Regions from separate parts of the Enterobacter sp. PL_is379 genome, predicted to be linked through region 3. Evidence: predicted binding sites of a transcription regulator. Region 3 holds the regulator's gene; each other region holds the start of a gene.
What was found. The regulator sigma-54, encoded in region 3, starts transcription at its own class of promoters, with help from an activator protein. The targets are predictions, from matches to a motif close to GTTGGCACANNTTTCGCTNT.
Positions count from the first base shown of each region.

Region 1: the regulator sigma-54 is predicted to act here: its motif matches at 2,404-2,423, upstream of norV (anaerobic nitric oxide reductase flavorubredoxin).
Region 2: the regulator sigma-54 is predicted to act here: its motif matches at 2,872-2,891, upstream of AC0TOY_RS09875 (branched-chain amino acid ABC transporter substrate-binding protein).
Region 4: the regulator sigma-54 is predicted to act here: its motif matches at 1,311-1,330, upstream of glnA (glutamate--ammonia ligase).

Region 1 covers NZ_JBVPGT010000031.1:373,181-377,568, forward strand. Annotated here, with positions in the region: gene norW (NADH:flavorubredoxin reductase NorW) at 1-912, opposite strand, end outside; gene norV (anaerobic nitric oxide reductase flavorubredoxin) at 909-2,357, opposite strand; gene norR (nitric oxide reductase transcriptional regulator NorR) at 2,544-4,058, shown strand; gene gutQ (arabinose-5-phosphate isomerase GutQ) at 4,055-4,388, opposite strand, start outside.
Region 2 covers NZ_JBVPGT010000027.1:91,637-96,024, forward strand. Annotated here, with positions in the region: gene livM (high-affinity branched-chain amino acid ABC transporter permease LivM) at 1-553, opposite strand, end outside; gene AC0TOY_RS09870 (ABC transporter permease subunit) at 565-1,479, opposite strand; gene AC0TOY_RS09875 (branched-chain amino acid ABC transporter substrate-binding protein) at 1,579-2,700, opposite strand; gene AC0TOY_RS09880 (YecA/YgfB family protein) at 3,126-3,794, shown strand; gene tyrP (tyrosine transporter TyrP) at 3,829-4,388, opposite strand, start outside.
Region 3 covers NZ_JBVPGT010000024.1:78,362-82,749, reverse strand. Annotated here, with positions in the region: gene lptC (LPS export ABC transporter periplasmic protein LptC) at 1-507, shown strand, start outside; gene lptA (lipopolysaccharide ABC transporter substrate-binding protein LptA) at 476-1,030, shown strand; gene lptB (LPS export ABC transporter ATP-binding protein) at 1,037-1,762, shown strand; gene rpoN (RNA polymerase factor sigma-54) at 1,810-3,243, shown strand; gene hpf (ribosome hibernation promoting factor) at 3,266-3,553, shown strand; gene ptsN (PTS IIA-like nitrogen regulatory protein PtsN) at 3,636-4,127, shown strand; gene rapZ (RNase adapter RapZ) at 4,173-4,388, shown strand, end outside.
Region 4 covers NZ_JBVPGT010000021.1:14,203-18,590, forward strand. Annotated here, with positions in the region: gene glnA (glutamate--ammonia ligase) at 1-1,224, opposite strand, end outside; gene typA (ribosome-dependent GTPase TypA) at 1,603-3,426, shown strand; gene AC0TOY_RS03525 (peptidase domain-containing ABC transporter) at 3,583-4,388, opposite strand, start outside.

The DNA of each region.
Region 1 (4,388 bases), on a different contig from region 3:
TGCGCTGCCGCCGAGCAGGTTTTTCGCCAGATACATGGCGCTCAGCTGTATCGGCTGCAGGAAAGGCAGCACCTGACCGTTGATTTCAGCGCAGTCGCCTAACGCGTAAATATCGGGCTGCGTGGTTTGAAGGTAGCTATTTACCTTCACGCCACGGCCTGTTTCGGCGCCTGCACGATGCGCCAGCGCAGTTTCCGGGCGCAGGCCCGTCGCCGCGATAACCACATCCACCTCAATGCTGCGGCTGCGGTCGAGCGTGGCACGAATACCGCCTTCGGTTTTGCGCAGGCTTTGCAGCTGCGATTTCAGCAGCAGATGCACCCCCATGTCGGTCAGACGATGCTGTAAGCGACTGCTTACTTCTGCGGGCATCAGCGCCGACAGAATGCTCGCCGCATGGTCGACCAGGGTCACCGATTTGCCCGCCCGGCAGAAATCCATCGCCAGCTCGGTGCCGATCAGCCCCCCGCCGACAATCATTACCCGCTGTGCGTCGCGAAGCGCCGTTTCGCTGGCCTGATACGCCTGCTGGCTGTTGAGGGTGAGCATCAGCTCGTGCCCCTCAATCGGCGGCACGAAAGCAGAGGCACCCGTGGCCAGCACCAGCCTGTCGTACTGCCAGGTCTTCTCTTTTGCTTTCACCACGCGGGCGGCGGCGTCGATATCGGTGACCCAGGTGTACGGAAACAGACGCAGGTTGAACTGTTCAGCGAACTCCCCCGCCGTCTGGCGGGTGAGGTCTTCGGCGCGCTGATTCTGGCTGATGACGTGGCTTAGATCAGGCTTGTTGTACTCGTCCATGCTGTCGGCGGCAATCACCGTCAGCGGCACGCTGGCATCTTGCTTGCGGATGTTTTTCACCAGCTGACGGGCGGCAAAGCCCGAGCCGATGATGACGATACCGTTGCTCATTTTGCCTCCGTACCCAGTTCGTCAAAGACGTCCTTACCGAGGGAACATTCCGGGCAGAGGAAATTGTCCGGCACGTCGCGCCACGGCGTGCCCGGGGCAACATCCTGCAGCGGTTCGCCCAGGTCAGGATCGTAAATCCACTGGCAGACGCTGCACTGCATGCGCGGGCCGAGATCGGCGGCTGCCGCGGCGGCACAGGCGCAGGCTTCCTGCTGTTCGGGTGCTTTTGCCGCCACTTCCGGCAGCGGAGCGAGCGCCCACTGACGGGCAATGTCGCGACCGTGCTGGCGACAGATCTCCAGGGCGTCGATATCCGGGCGCCACTTGGCCTTCAGGCTCATGGACATCTCAAAGCCCGCATCCTGTAAGCGGGTGGAGAGGCGGTCTACCGCGCCGCCGCTCCAGCCGTGGGAGCCAAAGGCGCTGGCGCGTTTGTTACGGAAGCGCAGGCCTGTCATCTCTTCTACCAGACCGGCAATTTTCGGCATCATCACGTTGTTCATGGTGGAGGTGCCCACCAGCACGCCCTTAGAGCGGAACACGTTGGTTAACACCTCATTCTTATCGCTGCGCGCCACATTGAAGATTTTCACCGCCACGTTCGGGTCCACTTCGTTGATGCCCTGGGCAATGGCGTCCGCCATCATGCGGGTGTTGTTGGACATGGTGTCGTAGAAAATAGTGATGCGGTCTTCCTGATAGTCCGCCGCCCACTTCAGGTACAGCTCGACGATCTGGGTGGGGTTTTCACGCCACACCACGCCGTGGGAGGTGGCAATCATCTCCACCGGCAGGTTGAAGCCGAGGATTTCGGTGATTTTTGGCGTGACCAGGCGGCTGAACGGGGTCAGGATGTTGGCATAGTACCGCTGGCACTGCTCGAACAGCTCTGTCTGATCCACTTCGTCATTAAACAAACGTTCGTCGCAGTAGTGCTGGCCGAAGGCGTCGTTGCTGAACAGCACCGCGTCACCGGTCATGTAGGTCATCATGCTGTCCGGCCAGTGCAGCATCGGGGTTTCCACGAAGATCAGCTGCTTGCCATTACCGATATCCAGCGCGTCGCCGGTTTTCACGGTGTGGAAGTTCCACTCCGGATGGTGGTGGTGGCCGTTGATCGAGTCGATGGCGTTGGTGGTGCAGTAGACAGGTGTGTTCGGGATGTAAGACATCAGCTCGGTCAGCGCCCCGGCGTGATCTTCTTCCGCGTGGTTGATGATGATGTAATCGATGGCGTCGAGATCGATTTCGCTGCGCAGGTTCTGCACGAACTCGCGGCTGAACTTGTGATCGACGGTATCGATCAGCACGTTTTTTCCTTCGCGGATGAGATAGCTGTTGTAGCTGCTGCCGCGCAGCGTTTTGTATTCCGTCCCGTGGAAATCGCGCACTTCCCAGTCACGTTGACCGACCCAATGAATGTTATTTTTAACCAGAATAGACATAGCAACCTCTACGTAATACAGCATTTTCAAATAAGATGGTTTGCTTTTATCAAGTTGCGTGCCAACTTTTAATTTATTGATTTTACTTAATTAATTTTTTTATGATCCGTAATTGGTAGTCATTATGACTACTCAAAACAGTGTCATTATGACAACATGCATTGTCAAAATGACAGCGAGGCAGACATGAGCTTTTCCGTAGACGTGCTGGCGAAGATCGCCATTGAGCTGCAAACCGGTATCGGCCATCAGGACCGCTTTCAGCGGCTGATCTCCACGCTGCGCCACGTGCTGGCGTGCGACGCCTCGGCGCTGCTGCGCTACGAAGGACGGCAGTTTATTCCCCTGGCGATCGACGGGCTGGCGAAGGACGTGCTCGGACGGCGCTTTACCCTTGAAGGCCATCCGCGTCTGGAAACTATCGCCCGCGCGGGTGACGTGGTGCGCTTCCCGGCGGACAGCGACTTGCCCGATCCGTACGACGGGCTTATTCCCGGCCAGGAGAGCCTGAAGGTGCACGCCTGTATCGGCCTGCCGCTGTTTGCCGGGCAAAACCTGATTGGGGCGCTGACCCTCGACGGCCTGTCGCCGGACCAGTTCGATACTTTCAGCGATGAAGAGTTGCGCCTCATTGCGGCGCTGGCCGCCGGGGCGCTTAACAACGCGCTGCTGATTGAACAGCTGGAGAGCCAGAATATTCTTCCCGGCAGCCCGGCGGCGTTTGAGCAGATAACGCACACAGAGATGATTGGCCTCTCGCCGGGCATGGCTCAGCTCAAAAAAGAGATTGAGATTGTTGCCGCGTCCGATTTGAACGTGCTGATCTTCGGGGAGACCGGCACCGGCAAGGAGCTGGTGGCGAAATCCATTCACGAAGCCTCGCCGCGCGCGATTAACCCGCTGGTGTACCTCAACTGCGCCGCGCTGCCGGAGAGCGTGGCGGAAAGCGAGCTGTTTGGTCACGTTAAGGGAGCGTTTACCGGGGCCATCAGCAACCGCAGCGGCAAGTTTGAAATGGCCGATAACGGCACGCTGTTTCTGGATGAGATTGGTGAGCTTTCCCTTTCGTTACAGGCCAAGCTGCTGCGCGTGCTGCAGTACGGCGACATCCAGCGCGTGGGGGATGACCGCAGTCACAGAGTGGACGTTCGCGTGCTGGCGGCGACCAACCGTGACCTGCGTGAAGCGGTGCTGGCCGGGCAGTTCCGCGCCGACCTGTTCCACCGCCTGAGCGTGTTCCCACTTACCGTGCCGCCGCTGCGCGAGCGCGGGGACGACGTGGTGCTGCTGGCGGGCTATTTCTGCGAGCAGTGCCGTCTCCGGATGGGGCTTTCCCGCGTGGTGCTGAGCCCGGGGGCGAGGGCGCATCTGTTGAGCTACGGCTGGCCGGGCAACGTGCGCGAGCTGGAGCATGCGATCCACCGTGCGGTGGTACTGGCGCGGGCGACGCGCTCGGGTGACGAAGTGGTGATCCACGCGCGGCATTTTTCGCTGCAGGATGAAACCGCACCGGCTGTCGTGCAGGCGGCGCCAGAAATAGCGAATGAAAATCTGCGTGAAGCCACGGAGACGTTTCAGCGTCAGATGATTATCCGCGCGCTGGATCAGAATAACCGCAACTGGGCGGCGTGCGCCCGGGCGCTGGAGATGGACGTCGCCAACCTGCACCGGCTGGCGAAGCGTCTCGGGCTGAAGGGTTAGATAATCCCGGCCTGATAGAAATCCTGCAGGTTGATGGCGCCGCACAGCCTGCCGGCGTCATCCACCACCGGTGCGGCGGTGATTTTGCGCTTCATCAGCACCTCTTTGGCTTCAATGGCGCGGCTCTCGGCGTTCAGCGTCAGCCCGCCCTGGGTCATGGCGTCCGACACTTTGGTTTCCAGCTTGCCACCGCCCACCAGCCAGCGGCGCAGGTCGCCGTCAGTGAATACGCCTTTGACGTACCCGTCGTCGTCGCACACCGCCACCAGCCCCAGACCGGTGCGGCTGAGCTCCAGCATCGCGTCCATGACGCTGGTATTGAGTTTGACC
Region 2 (4,388 bases), on a different contig from region 3:
CGCCTGCGGCGGCGGCCATGATTGCCGCCAGCGGCAGCATACTCCAGAAGCCTAAGCCGAGATACTGGTACCCCAGCGCCAGACCGTACGCCCCAATCGCGTAGAACGCGACATATCCCAGATCCAGCAGACCGGCCAGGCCCACGACGATGTTCAGTCCCAGACCGAGAAGCACGTAGATCAGCCCGAGAATGGCGACGGTCAGCACATATTTAGTGGCGACAAACGGAAAGCAAATCGCAAGGGTAATCACCAGAGGAATAATCCAGCGCATGCGGCTTTTGTATTCCGGTGGCCGGACATATACGCCCGCGCTATCGGCCTCGAAGCGCGCCTGGAAACGGGCCCCCGGGGCGGTACCTAAAAAGGCGCTCAACAGAAAGCGTCCGAGCATGACGATGCCAACCATCCAGGCCAGTCGCTGCCCGGCGAAGTTAAAGCTGTACCCGTCCAGCACCACGCCCGCGATGGGGCCGAAGATAATCAGCGCAATCAGCCCGGAAAAAATCGCGTCCAGAATGCAGCGTTTAAGTGAAAAACCGTGTGATGTCATCATTCTCTGCCTCACACTTTGGCCACAATCGGGCGTCCAAGCAGGCCCTGAGGACGGAAAATAAGGATCATGACCAGCAGGCCGAACGAGAAGACATCTTTATAGTCCGAGTTCACCATGCCCGAGAACTGCGCTTCCGCCACGCCCAGGATAAGGCCACCGAGCATCGCGCCGGGAAGGGAGCCGATGCCGCCGAGTACTGCTGCAGTAAAAGCTTTAATGCCGATCACGAACCCGACGTAGAAATCAAAGGTGCCGTAGTTCATGGTGATCAGCACCCCCGCCAGGCCCGCCATCGCCGCGCCGATGACAAAGACCAGCGAAATAATCCGGTCGGTATTAATGCCCAGAATGGAGGCCATTTTGCGATCCTGCTGGACCGCACGGCACATCCGCCCCAGCCGGGTACGGTTGATTATCCAGGTGAGCACCAGCATGCCGGCAAACGAGGCAACCAGGATAAACACTTTGGTGTAGGTTATCTGCACGAACCCTTCGCCCAGATGCAGGCGAATAACGCCGTCCAGCATGGTTGGCACCCCTTGCTGGCGCGGGCCCTGGCTCAGCTGGGCGTAGTTTTGCAGGATAAGCGACATTCCGATGGCGGAGATCAGCGGCGCCAGGCGGGTGGAGTTGCGCAGCGGTTTGTAGGCGATACGCTCGATAGTCCAGCCGTACACCCCGGTGACCACAATGGTGAACACCAGCGTGCCGAGGATCAGCAGCGGGAAGGACTGCAGGCCGAAGAACGAGAGCAGCGCCAGGCCAATGGCGCAGAGATAGGCGGAAATCATATACACTTCGCCGTGGGCGAAATTGATCATCCCGATAATGCCGTACACCATGGTGTAGCCGATGGCGATCAGGCCGTAGACGGAACCCAGCGTTAAGCCATTAATTAACTGTTGCAGGAAGAATGTACTCATCTTAGCGCGCTCGTTTTATAGGCTGCGCGAGCCGCGCAGCCTGATGTTTATTACGCGCCGACGGGCGAGCCCGTCGACGTTGAGCGTGACTCCGTCCCGTTACTGAACTTCCTTATATTTCCCTTTGTCGTCCCACTGGTAAACCACGTAGTCAGAGACCTTCAGATCGCCTTTGCTGTCCCAGGCTTTTTTGCCCATCACCGTGTCGACGGAATTGGCCTTTAGCCACTCGCTGGCTTTGGCGGAGTCCTTGCCGCCGGTGGCCTTGAAGGCCGCGGCAATGGCCTGTACGGAGGCATAGGAGTAGAGGGTGTAACCTTCCGGCTCGAATTTACCGGCGCGGAATTTCTCTATAACCGCTTTGCCGTCCGGGATCAGGCGCGGGTCTTTACCGAAGGTCATGTAAATGCCATTGGTATACTGCGGGCCGCCCGCGGCGGTCACCATCTCCTCGTTGACGATGCAGTCCCCGGAGAAGAATTTTGCCTGTACGCCCTGCTCACGCATCTGGCGAACCAGCGGACCGGCTTCCGGGTGACAGCCACCGAAGAACACGACGTCCGGTTTTTGCGCGCCGATCTTGGTGACCAGCGCGTTAAAGTCTTTTTCACCGCGGGATAACCCCTCGTACATCACATCCTGAACCCCGCGTTTCGCCAGTGCCGCTTTGGTGGCGTCAGCCAGACCCTGACCATAGGTGTCTTTGTCGTGAATGATCACCACACGTTTGGCTTTCAGCTTGTCGATGATAAAGTCGCTGGCAACCTGACCCTGCTGGTCGTCGCGGCCGCACATGCGGAACATATCGCTCATGCCGCGTTCGGTGATCAGCGGGTTAGTTGAGCCGGGGGTAATCGCAATAATGCCTGCGTCGCTATACACCTCGGATGCGGGCATGGTGGAAGAGGAGCAGAAATGGCCGACCACGGCGTTGACTTTATCCTGGTCAACTAAACGGTTGGCGACGGCCACGGCCTGCTTGGGCTCGCAGGCATCATCCCCCTGAACCAGTTTGATTTTCTCACCGTTAATGCCGCCTGCGGCATTAATGTCTTCAGCGGCCTGCGTAGCGCCGTGCCAGTACTGATCGCCATAGGTGGCGTTCGGACCCGTGAACGGTCCGGCCACGCCAATCACAATATCTGCCCGGGCGGAAAACGCCGTCACCAGGCAACCGGCCAACACAAGAGAAAGAGGAGTTCTGATAAATTTCAGCGACATTATTATGTTCCTTAGCAAAGAGGTTTTTGCACCACGGCGTAAACCCGAACGCCCGACGGCGCAGCCAATCCGAAACACGAGCAAGAACAAAATGCACTAAACGAACAAGATACAGACGGCATCCTGCATATTACGGCGAGATTTCCCTGCGCAGGGACGCGCGAAGAACGTTAAGCAAAAACGTTGCCAGAATGGTTAACCCATTGACGAGCATGCGACATGTTTGAGTATAGAGCGCCGCGTTATGCCGCCTTGCGGGAGGAGAAGAAATTACAGCGGAGATCACATATCGTTAACAATAAAGCCCATAAGTTGTGCAAAGCTCACGGTTTGCACGTTTTTGCAGCAATAAAGACCTAAACTTCAGCCCGGAGAGGGGTGAGATATGTGTTAGGATCGTTTCCTTTTTTGCAGGAGTATCAGCGATGACTGAAGGCCCATTGAATGAAAGCGAAATGGCGTGGCTTGAAGAGACGTTAATGTCTTACGGTCATGATGACGCGTCCGTAATTGACGTGTCCGAACTGGACGGCATGCTTACCGCAGTGCTTTCCGGTCCTGTTGTCGTTGAGCCAGATGCCTGGCTGGTGGCGGTTTGGGGTGGCGAGAAGTACATTCCGCGCTGGAAAAACGATCGGGAAATGAACCGTTTTATCGATCTCTGCTTTAAGCACATGAACGATATTGCCGAACGCCTGAGTGAATACCCGGATCAGTTCGAACCGATGTTTGGCTATAACGACGTTGACGGTGAGAGCTATACCGTAGTGGAAGAGTGGTGCTACGGCTATATGCGCGGCGTGGCGCTGACGGACTGGTCAGCCTTGCCGGAAGCCCTGAAGGCCGATCTTGAAGTGATTGCGCTGCACGGAACGGAAGAGAACAGCGAAAAGCTGGATGAACTGTCCGAAGAGGAGTACATCGCCAGCATCGAGAGCATCCAGCCTGCGGCACTGCGTTTATATCAATACTGGGTAAACAACCCGCAGCAGCCGGAAGCGAAGAAGCCGATTGTGAACGGCACAAAGGTCGGGCGTAACGATCCGTGTCCTTGCGGCAGCGGGAAGAAGTTTAAGAGCTGCTGTTTGCACTGATAAAAAAGGGGCTGATGACAGCCCCTTTTTTTATTTAACCCACTTCCGGCAGCATCCCGGCTGCAATCAACACCTGCACCAGAATAATCACCACCCCGCAGCCAAACACAACGCACAGCAGCGGTTTTCCGCCCGCCACGCGATACCCTTGCTGAGGATGCTGCTGACGGCTTTTCCATGCCAGCAGGGAAGGGAGGAGGAGGGCAAGGATCGACAGCGCTACCCCTGCGTACCCCAGCGCCATCACAAATCCGCGCGGATAAAACAGCGCGAACGCCAGCGGCGGCAGGAAGGTGATTGCGCCCGTCTGTAACCGTCCGGCCGCGGTATTGCGGCGCTGGAACAGGTCGGCCAGATAATCAAACAGGCCGAGCGCCACGCCCAGGAACGAAGTTGCCAGCGCCAGGTCGGCAAACAGGTGTACCGCCAGCTCCACGTGTGGGGAGGTGACGACCTCGCGCAGTGCCAGCAGAAAACCGTTCAGGCCAGCGTGTTGCGCCATCAGCCCAATAAAGGTTGAAGAGTCAATGCTGCCCAGCGTCACCAGCTGCCAGAAAATATAGGCAATCAGCGGGATCGCGCTGCCGATAACAA
Region 3 (4,388 bases):
CTTGCCGATCGCGACGATACGCAAACGGAAGTGATCAACAATAACGATCCAACCTATAAAAGCGATCACAGCGACACCGTGGTCTACAGCCCTGAAGGCGCGCTGAACTATCGCCTGATTGCCCAGCATGTTGAATATTTTTCAGATGATGGTATTTCGTGGTTTACCCAACCTGTCATGACCACATTTGATAAGGACAAAGTGCCGACGTGGTCAATTAAGTCAGATCGGGCAAAACTGACAAATGACCGTATGCTTTATCTGTATGGCCACGTTGAAGTCAACGCCCTGACCGCTGACTCGCAGCTACGAAAAATTACGACGGATAATGCCCAGATCAACCTGGTAACCCAGGACGTGACGTCGCAGGATCTGGTCACACTGTATGGCACAACATTTAATTCCAGCGGTTTGAGAATGCGCGGGAACTTACGCAGCAAAAACGCCGAGCTGATTGAAAAGGTTAGAACCTCCTATGAAATTCAAAACAAACAAACTCAGCCTTAAAGTAATTATCGCCAGCGCGATGCTGGCGACCAGTCTCCCCGCGCTTGCTGTAACGGGCGATACCGACCAACCGATCCATATCGAGTCCGATACCCAGTCTCTCGATATGCAGGGCAACGTCGTCACCTTCACGGGTAACGTCGTCATGACTCAGGGCACCATCAAAATCAACGCCGACAAAGTGGTCGTGACCCGTCCGGGTGGCGAGCAGGGCAAAGAGATCATTGATGGTTACGGTAACCCGGCCACCTTCTATCAGATGCAGGACAACGGCAAGCCGGTGAAAGGTCACGCTACGCACATGCACTATGAGCTGGCGAAGGACCTGGTCATCCTGACCGGTAATGCGTACCTGGAACAGCTGGACAGCAACATTACCGGCGACCAGATTACCTATCTGGTAAAAGAGCAAAAAATGCAGGCCTCCAGCGAGAAAGGCAAACGCGTCACCACCGTACTGGTTCCGTCGCAGCTGCAGGACAAAGGCAAAGGCCAGGCCCCGGCACAGAAGAAGAGTAACTAATTCGTTATGGCAACATTAACTGCAAAAAATCTCGCGAAGGCCTATAAGGGCCGCCGTGTCGTAGAAGATGTCAGTCTGACCGTCAACTCCGGCGAAATTGTAGGGCTGCTTGGCCCTAACGGTGCGGGTAAAACCACCACTTTCTACATGGTCGTTGGCATTGTGCCGCGCGATGCCGGCAACATTGTCATTGACGATGAAGACATCAGTCTTCTGCCGCTGCACGCACGCGCACGTCGCGGGATCGGCTACCTGCCGCAGGAAGCCTCCATTTTCCGTCGTCTTAGCGTTTACGATAACCTGATGGCGGTCCTACAAATTCGTAACGATCTGACCAGCGAACAGCGTCAGGATCGTGCCAACGAGCTGATGGAAGAGTTCCACATTGAGCATCTGCGCGACAGCCTCGGTCAGGCTCTCTCCGGGGGCGAACGCCGTCGTGTTGAGATTGCCCGTGCGCTGGCCGCAAACCCGAAGTTTATCCTTCTGGATGAACCGTTTGCGGGCGTTGACCCAATCTCGGTTATCGACATTAAACGTATCATTGAACACCTGCGTGACAGCGGGCTTGGCGTACTGATCACCGACCACAACGTCCGTGAAACGCTGGCCGTGTGTGAACGCGCGTATATTGTGAGCCAGGGCAATCTGATCGCCCACGGTACGCCACAGCAGATCCTCGAAGACGATCATGTTAAGCGCGTCTATCTTGGGGAAGACTTCAGACTCTGATAGGGTAGAGGTAACGTAACGCCGAACCGGAGAAAAATGCTCTGAACATGAAGCAAGGTTTGCAATTAAGGCTCAGCCAACAACTGGCGATGACGCCGCAGCTACAGCAGGCAATTCGCCTGTTGCAACTGTCCACGTTAGAACTTCAGCAGGAGCTCCAGCAGGCGCTGGACAGCAACCCCCTACTGGAACAAACCGATCTTCATGACGAGGTAGATACCCAGCAATCGCAGGATACAGAAGCGCTCGACACCGCGGATGCACTCGAACAAAAAGAGATGCCGGACGAGCTTCCGCTGGATGCCAGCTGGGATGAAATCTACACCGCCGGAACCCCTTCCGGTACGCGTGCAGACTACCAGGATGATGAGCTACCGGTCTATCAGGGCGAAACCACCCAGTCACTGCAGGATTACCTGATGTGGCAGGTGGAGCTCACTCCCTTCTCCGATACCGACCGCGCGATTGCCACCTCAATTGTCGATGCCGTTGACGACACCGGCTATTTGACCGTCACGCTGGACGATATTCTGGAAAGCATGGGCGACGACGAGATAGAGCTTGAGGAAGTTGAAGCCGTTCTGAAGCGCATCCAGCGTTTCGATCCGGTAGGCGTGGCCGCAAAAGATCTGCGCGACTGCCTGCTGATCCAGCTTTCTCAGTTCAGCAAAGAGACGCCGTGGCTCGACGAGGCGCGCTTAATCATCAGCGATCATCTGGATCTGCTGGCGAACCACGATTTCCGCTCCCTGATGCGCGTCACGCGCCTGAAGGAAGAAGTGCTGAAAGAAGCGGTGAATCTGATCCAGTCGCTCGATCCGCGCCCGGGACAGTCGATCCAGACCAGCGAGCCCGAGTACGTCATCCCGGATGTGCTGGTCAGAAAACACAATGGCCGCTGGGTCGTTGAACTGAATTCAGACAGCATCCCTCGCCTGCAAATCAACCAGCAGTATGCCTCCATGTGCACCAGCGTGCGTAACGACTCCGACAATCAATATATTCGTAGCAATTTGCAGGAAGCGCGATGGCTGATCAAAAGTCTGGAGAGCCGAAATGATACGCTGCTACGCGTCAGCCGCTGTATTGTCGAACAGCAGCAGGCCTTCTTTGAGCAGGGCGAAGAGTATATGAAACCGATGGTACTGGCGGATATCGCCCAGGCCGTCGAAATGCATGAATCAACCATTTCCCGTGTCACCACGCAGAAGTATCTGCACAGTCCACGCGGTATTTTTGAGCTTAAGTATTTCTTCTCCAGCCATGTAAATACCGAGGGCGGCGGTGAAGCGTCGTCAACGGCCATTCGTGCCCTGGTGAAGAAGTTGATCGCCGCGGAGAATCCCGCGAAGCCACTAAGCGACAGTAAGTTAACCACCATGCTGTCCGATCAGGGTATTATGGTGGCACGTCGTACTGTTGCGAAGTATCGAGAGTCTTTATCCATTCCGCCGTCCAACCAGCGTAAACAGCTGGTCTGACACAACCGATAAGGAAGACACTATGCAGCTCAACATCACTGGACAAAACGTCGAAATTACTGAGGCTTTACGCGACTTTGTGAACGCGAAGTTTGCAAAACTCGAGCAGTATTTCGAAAGGATCAATCAGGTCTATATTGTGTTGAAAGTGGAGAAAGTGACTCATATCTCGGATGCCACCCTGCATGTTAACGGGGGTGAACTGCATGCCAGTGCGGAAGGGCAAGACATGTACGCTGCTATCGACGGCTTAATTGATAAGCTTGCGCGACAGCTCAATAAACATAAAGATAAACTGAAACAACACTAATTGTCCGGGCAGTTAACGGGTGCAGGACGGCCTGTTGTGAAACACAACAGGCCATTTGTACAGTTAGCGCTTAGGTGAAATTATGATGAACAACGATTCCGCTCTTCAACTGAGCAATGTCCTTAACCAGGAATGTACCCGCAGTGCGGTTCACTGCCAGAGCAAAAAACGTGCGCTGGAGATCATCAGTGAACTGGCCGCAAAACAGCTGGGCCTGCCGCCGCAGGTGGTGTTCGAAGCGATTCTGACCCGTGAAAAGATGGGCAGTACCGGTATCGGCAACGGCATCGCGATCCCGCATGGCAAACTGGAAGAGGATACCCTGCGTGCCGTCGGTGTGTTTGTGCAACTTGAAACACCCATCGCCTTCGATGCCATTGATAACCAGCCCGTCGATCTCCTCTTCGCGCTGCTGGTGCCTGCTGACCAGACGAAAACCCATCTGCATACGCTGTCGCTGGTCGCCAAGCGTCTGGCTGACAAAACCATTTGCCGTCGACTGCGCTCGGCTCAAAGTGATGAAGAGCTCTATCAAATTATCACTGAAGCAGAAGGCAATCAGGATGATGCATAACCAGGAGATGGCCTTCACATCTGTTGTCCTGAGGAGAAACGGAACATGGTGCTGATGATTGTCAGTGGCCGTTCAGGGTCGGGGAAATCCGTTGCTCTGCGCGCGCTGGAAGACATGGGTTTTTACTGCGTCGATAACCTGCCGGTCGTGTTATTGCCCGACCTGGCCCGCACGCTTGCGGAGAGACAAACCTCTGCCGCCGTCAGCATCGACGTCCGTAACATGCCTGAATCGCCAGAGATCTTCGAGCAGGCCATGAGC
Region 4 (4,388 bases), on a different contig from region 3:
GATCTCTTTCGCTTCTTCTGGCGGCAGGTCGTACAGGTTTTTGTCCATCGCTTCGCCCGGGTGGATCTTGTTCTTAATACCGTCCAGACCGGCCATCAGCAGTGCTGCGAAGCACAGGTATGGGTTAGCCGCTGGATCCGGGAAGCGCACTTCGATACGACGTGCTTTAGGAGACGCCACCACCGGAATACGGATAGAAGCAGAACGGTTACGTGCAGAGTAGGCCAGCATCACTGGCGCTTCGTAGCCCGGGACCAGACGCTTGTAGGAGTTAGTGGTTGGGTTCGCCAGGGCGTTGATCGCTTTAGCGTGTTTGATAACACCACCGATGTAGTGCAGCGCCTGCTCGGACAGACCGGCATATTTGTCGCCAGAGAACAGGTTGGTACCGTTCTTGGACAGAGACATGTGGCAGTGCATACCGGAACCGTTATCGCCAAACATTGGTTTTGGCATGAAGGTCGCGGTTTTACCGAAACGGTGCGCAACGTTGTGCACAACGTATTTGTAAATCTGAATCTCATCCGCTTTCTTGGTCATGGTGTTAAAGCGGGTAGCGATTTCGTTCTGGCCAGCAGTCGCCACTTCGTGGTGGTGCGCTTCAACAACCAGGCCCATCTCTTCCATGATCATACACATGGTAGAACGGATGTCCTGTGAAGAATCGACAGGAGGAACCGGGAAGTAACCGCCTTTCACGCCAGGACGGTGACCTTTGTTACCACCTTCGTATTTGGTGGAAGAGTTCCATGCGCCTTCGATGTCATCGATAGCCACGTGGGAACCAGAAATTGAAGCGCCGAAACGGATGTCGTCAAACAGGAAGAACTCTGGCTCTGGTCCGAACAGAACGGTGTCTGCGATGCCGGTAGAACGCAGGTACTCTTCAGCACGTTTTGCGATAGAACGTGGGTCACGGTCGTAGCCCTGCAGCGTGCCTGGCTCGAGGATGTCGCAACGGATGATCAGGGTTGGTTCTTCGAAGAACGGGTCAATGAGCGCAGTGGTCGCGTCCGGCATCAGAACCATGTCGGATTCGTTAATGCCTTTCCAGCCACCAATGGAGGAGCCGTCAAACATTTTGCCTTCTTCGAAGAATTCGGCGTTCACCTGATGAGCAGGGATTGTGACGTGCTGTTCTTTACCTTTGGTATCGGTGAAGCGCAGATCAACAAACTTCACTTCATGTTCGTTCAGCATCGTCAAAACGTGTTCAGCGGACATACTTAACTCTCCAGATTGGTCATTGTCGTCGTGGTAACGAGGTCTTCAATTTCTGTTTGTACTGGCTGGTGCCATGTATTTTTTATAAAGCGAAATCTGTGCCAACTTTTAAAACACCCCAAAAAGGCGTTATCATGCGCACCATAGTGCAAAAGGGCTGCACCACGATGGATTTGTTGCACCAGTATAGTGCTTCAATGTGAACATTGAGCACCATATTGGTGCAATTTACGTTAAAGTGCCCTTTTACCGCTCCGTGAAAGCGATCACAAAGCATCCCTGCATGACTTGTTTGCGGGGGATGTTTGTGATCCTGTTTTGTAGTGCGATTAATCCGTGTACAATAACGCGCTATTTCTAAATGCCTGAGGCAAAGTTGTGATCGAAAATTTGCGTAACATCGCCATCATCGCGCACGTAGACCATGGTAAAACTACCCTGGTTGACAAGCTGCTGCAGCAATCCGGTACGTTTGATGCGCGTGCCGAAACCCAAGAACGCGTGATGGACTCCAACGATTTGGAGAAAGAGCGTGGGATTACCATCCTCGCGAAAAACACCGCGATTAAATGGAATGACTACCGTATCAACATCGTTGATACCCCAGGGCACGCCGACTTCGGTGGTGAAGTTGAACGTGTAATGTCCATGGTAGACTCCGTTCTGCTGGTCGTTGACGCAATGGATGGCCCAATGCCACAGACGCGCTTCGTGACCAAAAAAGCTTTTGCCCATGGTCTGAAGCCAATCGTTGTTATCAACAAAGTTGACCGCCCTGGCGCGCGTCCTGACTGGGTTGTTGACCAGGTCTTCGACCTGTTCGTTAACCTCGACGCGACCGACGAGCAGCTGGACTTCCCTATCGTTTACGCCTCTGCGCTGAACGGTATCGCAGGTCTGGACCACGAAGACATGGCTGAAGACATGACCCCGCTGTATCAGGCGATTGTTGACCGTGTTCCTGCGCCAAACGTCGATCTCGACGGTACCCTGCAGATGCAGATCTCTCAGCTCGACTACAACAACTACGTTGGCGTAATCGGCATTGGTCGTATCAAGCGCGGTAAAGTGAAGCCAAACCAGCAGGTTACTATCATCGATAGCGAAGGCAAAACCCGTAACGGTAAAGTTGGTAAAGTGCTGACTCACCTGGGTCTTGAGCGTATCGAGAGCGACATCGCTGAAGCGGGCGACATTATCGCTATCACCGGTCTGGGTGAACTGAACATCTCCGACACCATCTGCGATCCGCAGAACGTCGAAGCGCTGCCAGCCCTGTCCGTTGATGAACCAACCGTATCCATGTTCTTCAACGTCAACACCTCTCCGTTCTGTGGTAAAGAAGGTAAGTTCGTTACCTCTCGTCAGATCCTTGACCGTCTGAACAAAGAGCTGGTGCACAACGTTGCGCTGCGCGTTGAAGAAACCGAAGACGCTGATGCATTCCGCGTTTCGGGTCGTGGTGAGCTGCACCTGTCTGTTCTGATCGAAAACATGCGTCGTGAAGGTTTCGAAATGGCGGTTTCCCGTCCGAAAGTAATCTTCCGCGAAATCGACGGCCGTAAACAAGAGCCGTTCGAAAACGTGACGCTGGACGTTGAAGAGCAGCACCAGGGTTCTGTGATGCAGGCTCTGGGTGAGCGTAAAGGCGACCTGAAAAACATGAATCCAGATGGCAAAGGCCGCGTACGTCTCGACTACGTGATCCCAAGCCGTGGCCTGATCGGCTTCCGTTCAGAGTTCATGACCATGACCTCCGGTACCGGTCTGCTGTACTCCACCTTCAGCCACTACGACGACGTTCGTCCGGGCGAAGTGGGCCAGCGTAACAACGGCGTGCTGATCTCCAACGGTCAGGGTAAAGCGGTTGCGTTTGCGCTGTTCGGTCTGCAGGATCGCGGTAAGCTGTTCCTGGGTCACGGTGCTGAAGTTTATGAAGGCCAGATCATCGGTATTCACAGTCGTTCTAACGACCTGACCGTAAACTGCCTGACCGGTAAGAAACTGACCAACATGCGTGCGTCCGGTACTGACGAAGCAACGGTTCTGGTTCCACCGATCAAGATGACTCTGGAGCAGGCTCTGGAATTCATCGATGATGACGAACTGGTAGAAGTGACTCCACAGTCAATTCGTATCCGTAAACGTCACCTGACCGAGAACGATCGTAAACGTGCTATGCGCGGTGCGAAAGAAGACTAATACGGTCAATCTATAGGCCGGGTAAGCGCACGCGCCACCCGGCAGGTAAAAAGCCGCTGATCCCTCAGCGGCTTTTTTATTCGATGATCGCCAGAATTCTTCATTACCCGGGGACGTTATGTCCCAACGCTATCTTTTTCCTGCGAAATTCACGGATTAGGGTAACTCTGCTCCATTTATCACGAACACCCGATCTGCCGATGAAATCGTGGTTTCGCGATGCGCGATAATAATCCTCGTAATGTTCATCGCCTGTATAGACTGATTGACCTGACTTTCACTGGTTTTATCAAGGTGGCTGGTCGCCTCGTCCATGAATAAAATACCCGGTTTACGGTATAATGCCCGGGCAATATAAATCCGCTGTTTTTGACCGCCGGACAACCCTTCCCCAAGTTCACCAATCAGTGTCTCGTAACCCATTGGTAGCTTTAAAATGTCATTATGAATATGGCTTGCGATAGCGCATTGCACCATCCACTGCTCGTCAATGTCAGGCCGAAAACCGGCGATATTCTCTTTGATTGAGCCTGAAAACAGCTTATCTTCCTGCATGATACAGGCAATGCGTTCAGCATAATGCTCGAAACCAAGTTGCTTAATATCAATGCCATTAATTCGGACGCAGCCGTTCGACGGTTCGAATAAACCGCACAACACTTTCATCAAGGTGCTTTTACCTGAACCCGATACGCCCGTAATAGCAATACTCTCTCCGGCATGAATGGTCAGATTCAGTTTGCTGAAGATAGGGTCCGCATGGTTATCATAACGGTAAGTCAGATCCTGAGTTTCGAGCGTTAAGGCTCCGTGTGGTAAACGCAGCGGGCTGGTGGCCGTTGAAGAAGATGCTTCCTGCAGCGCAATATCGGCAACGCGTTCATTGTGTAAGTTGATGATCTTCAGCTGAATGATAAAGTTGATCAGGGCATTTATTCGGTCATAGAACTGACTCCTGAAGG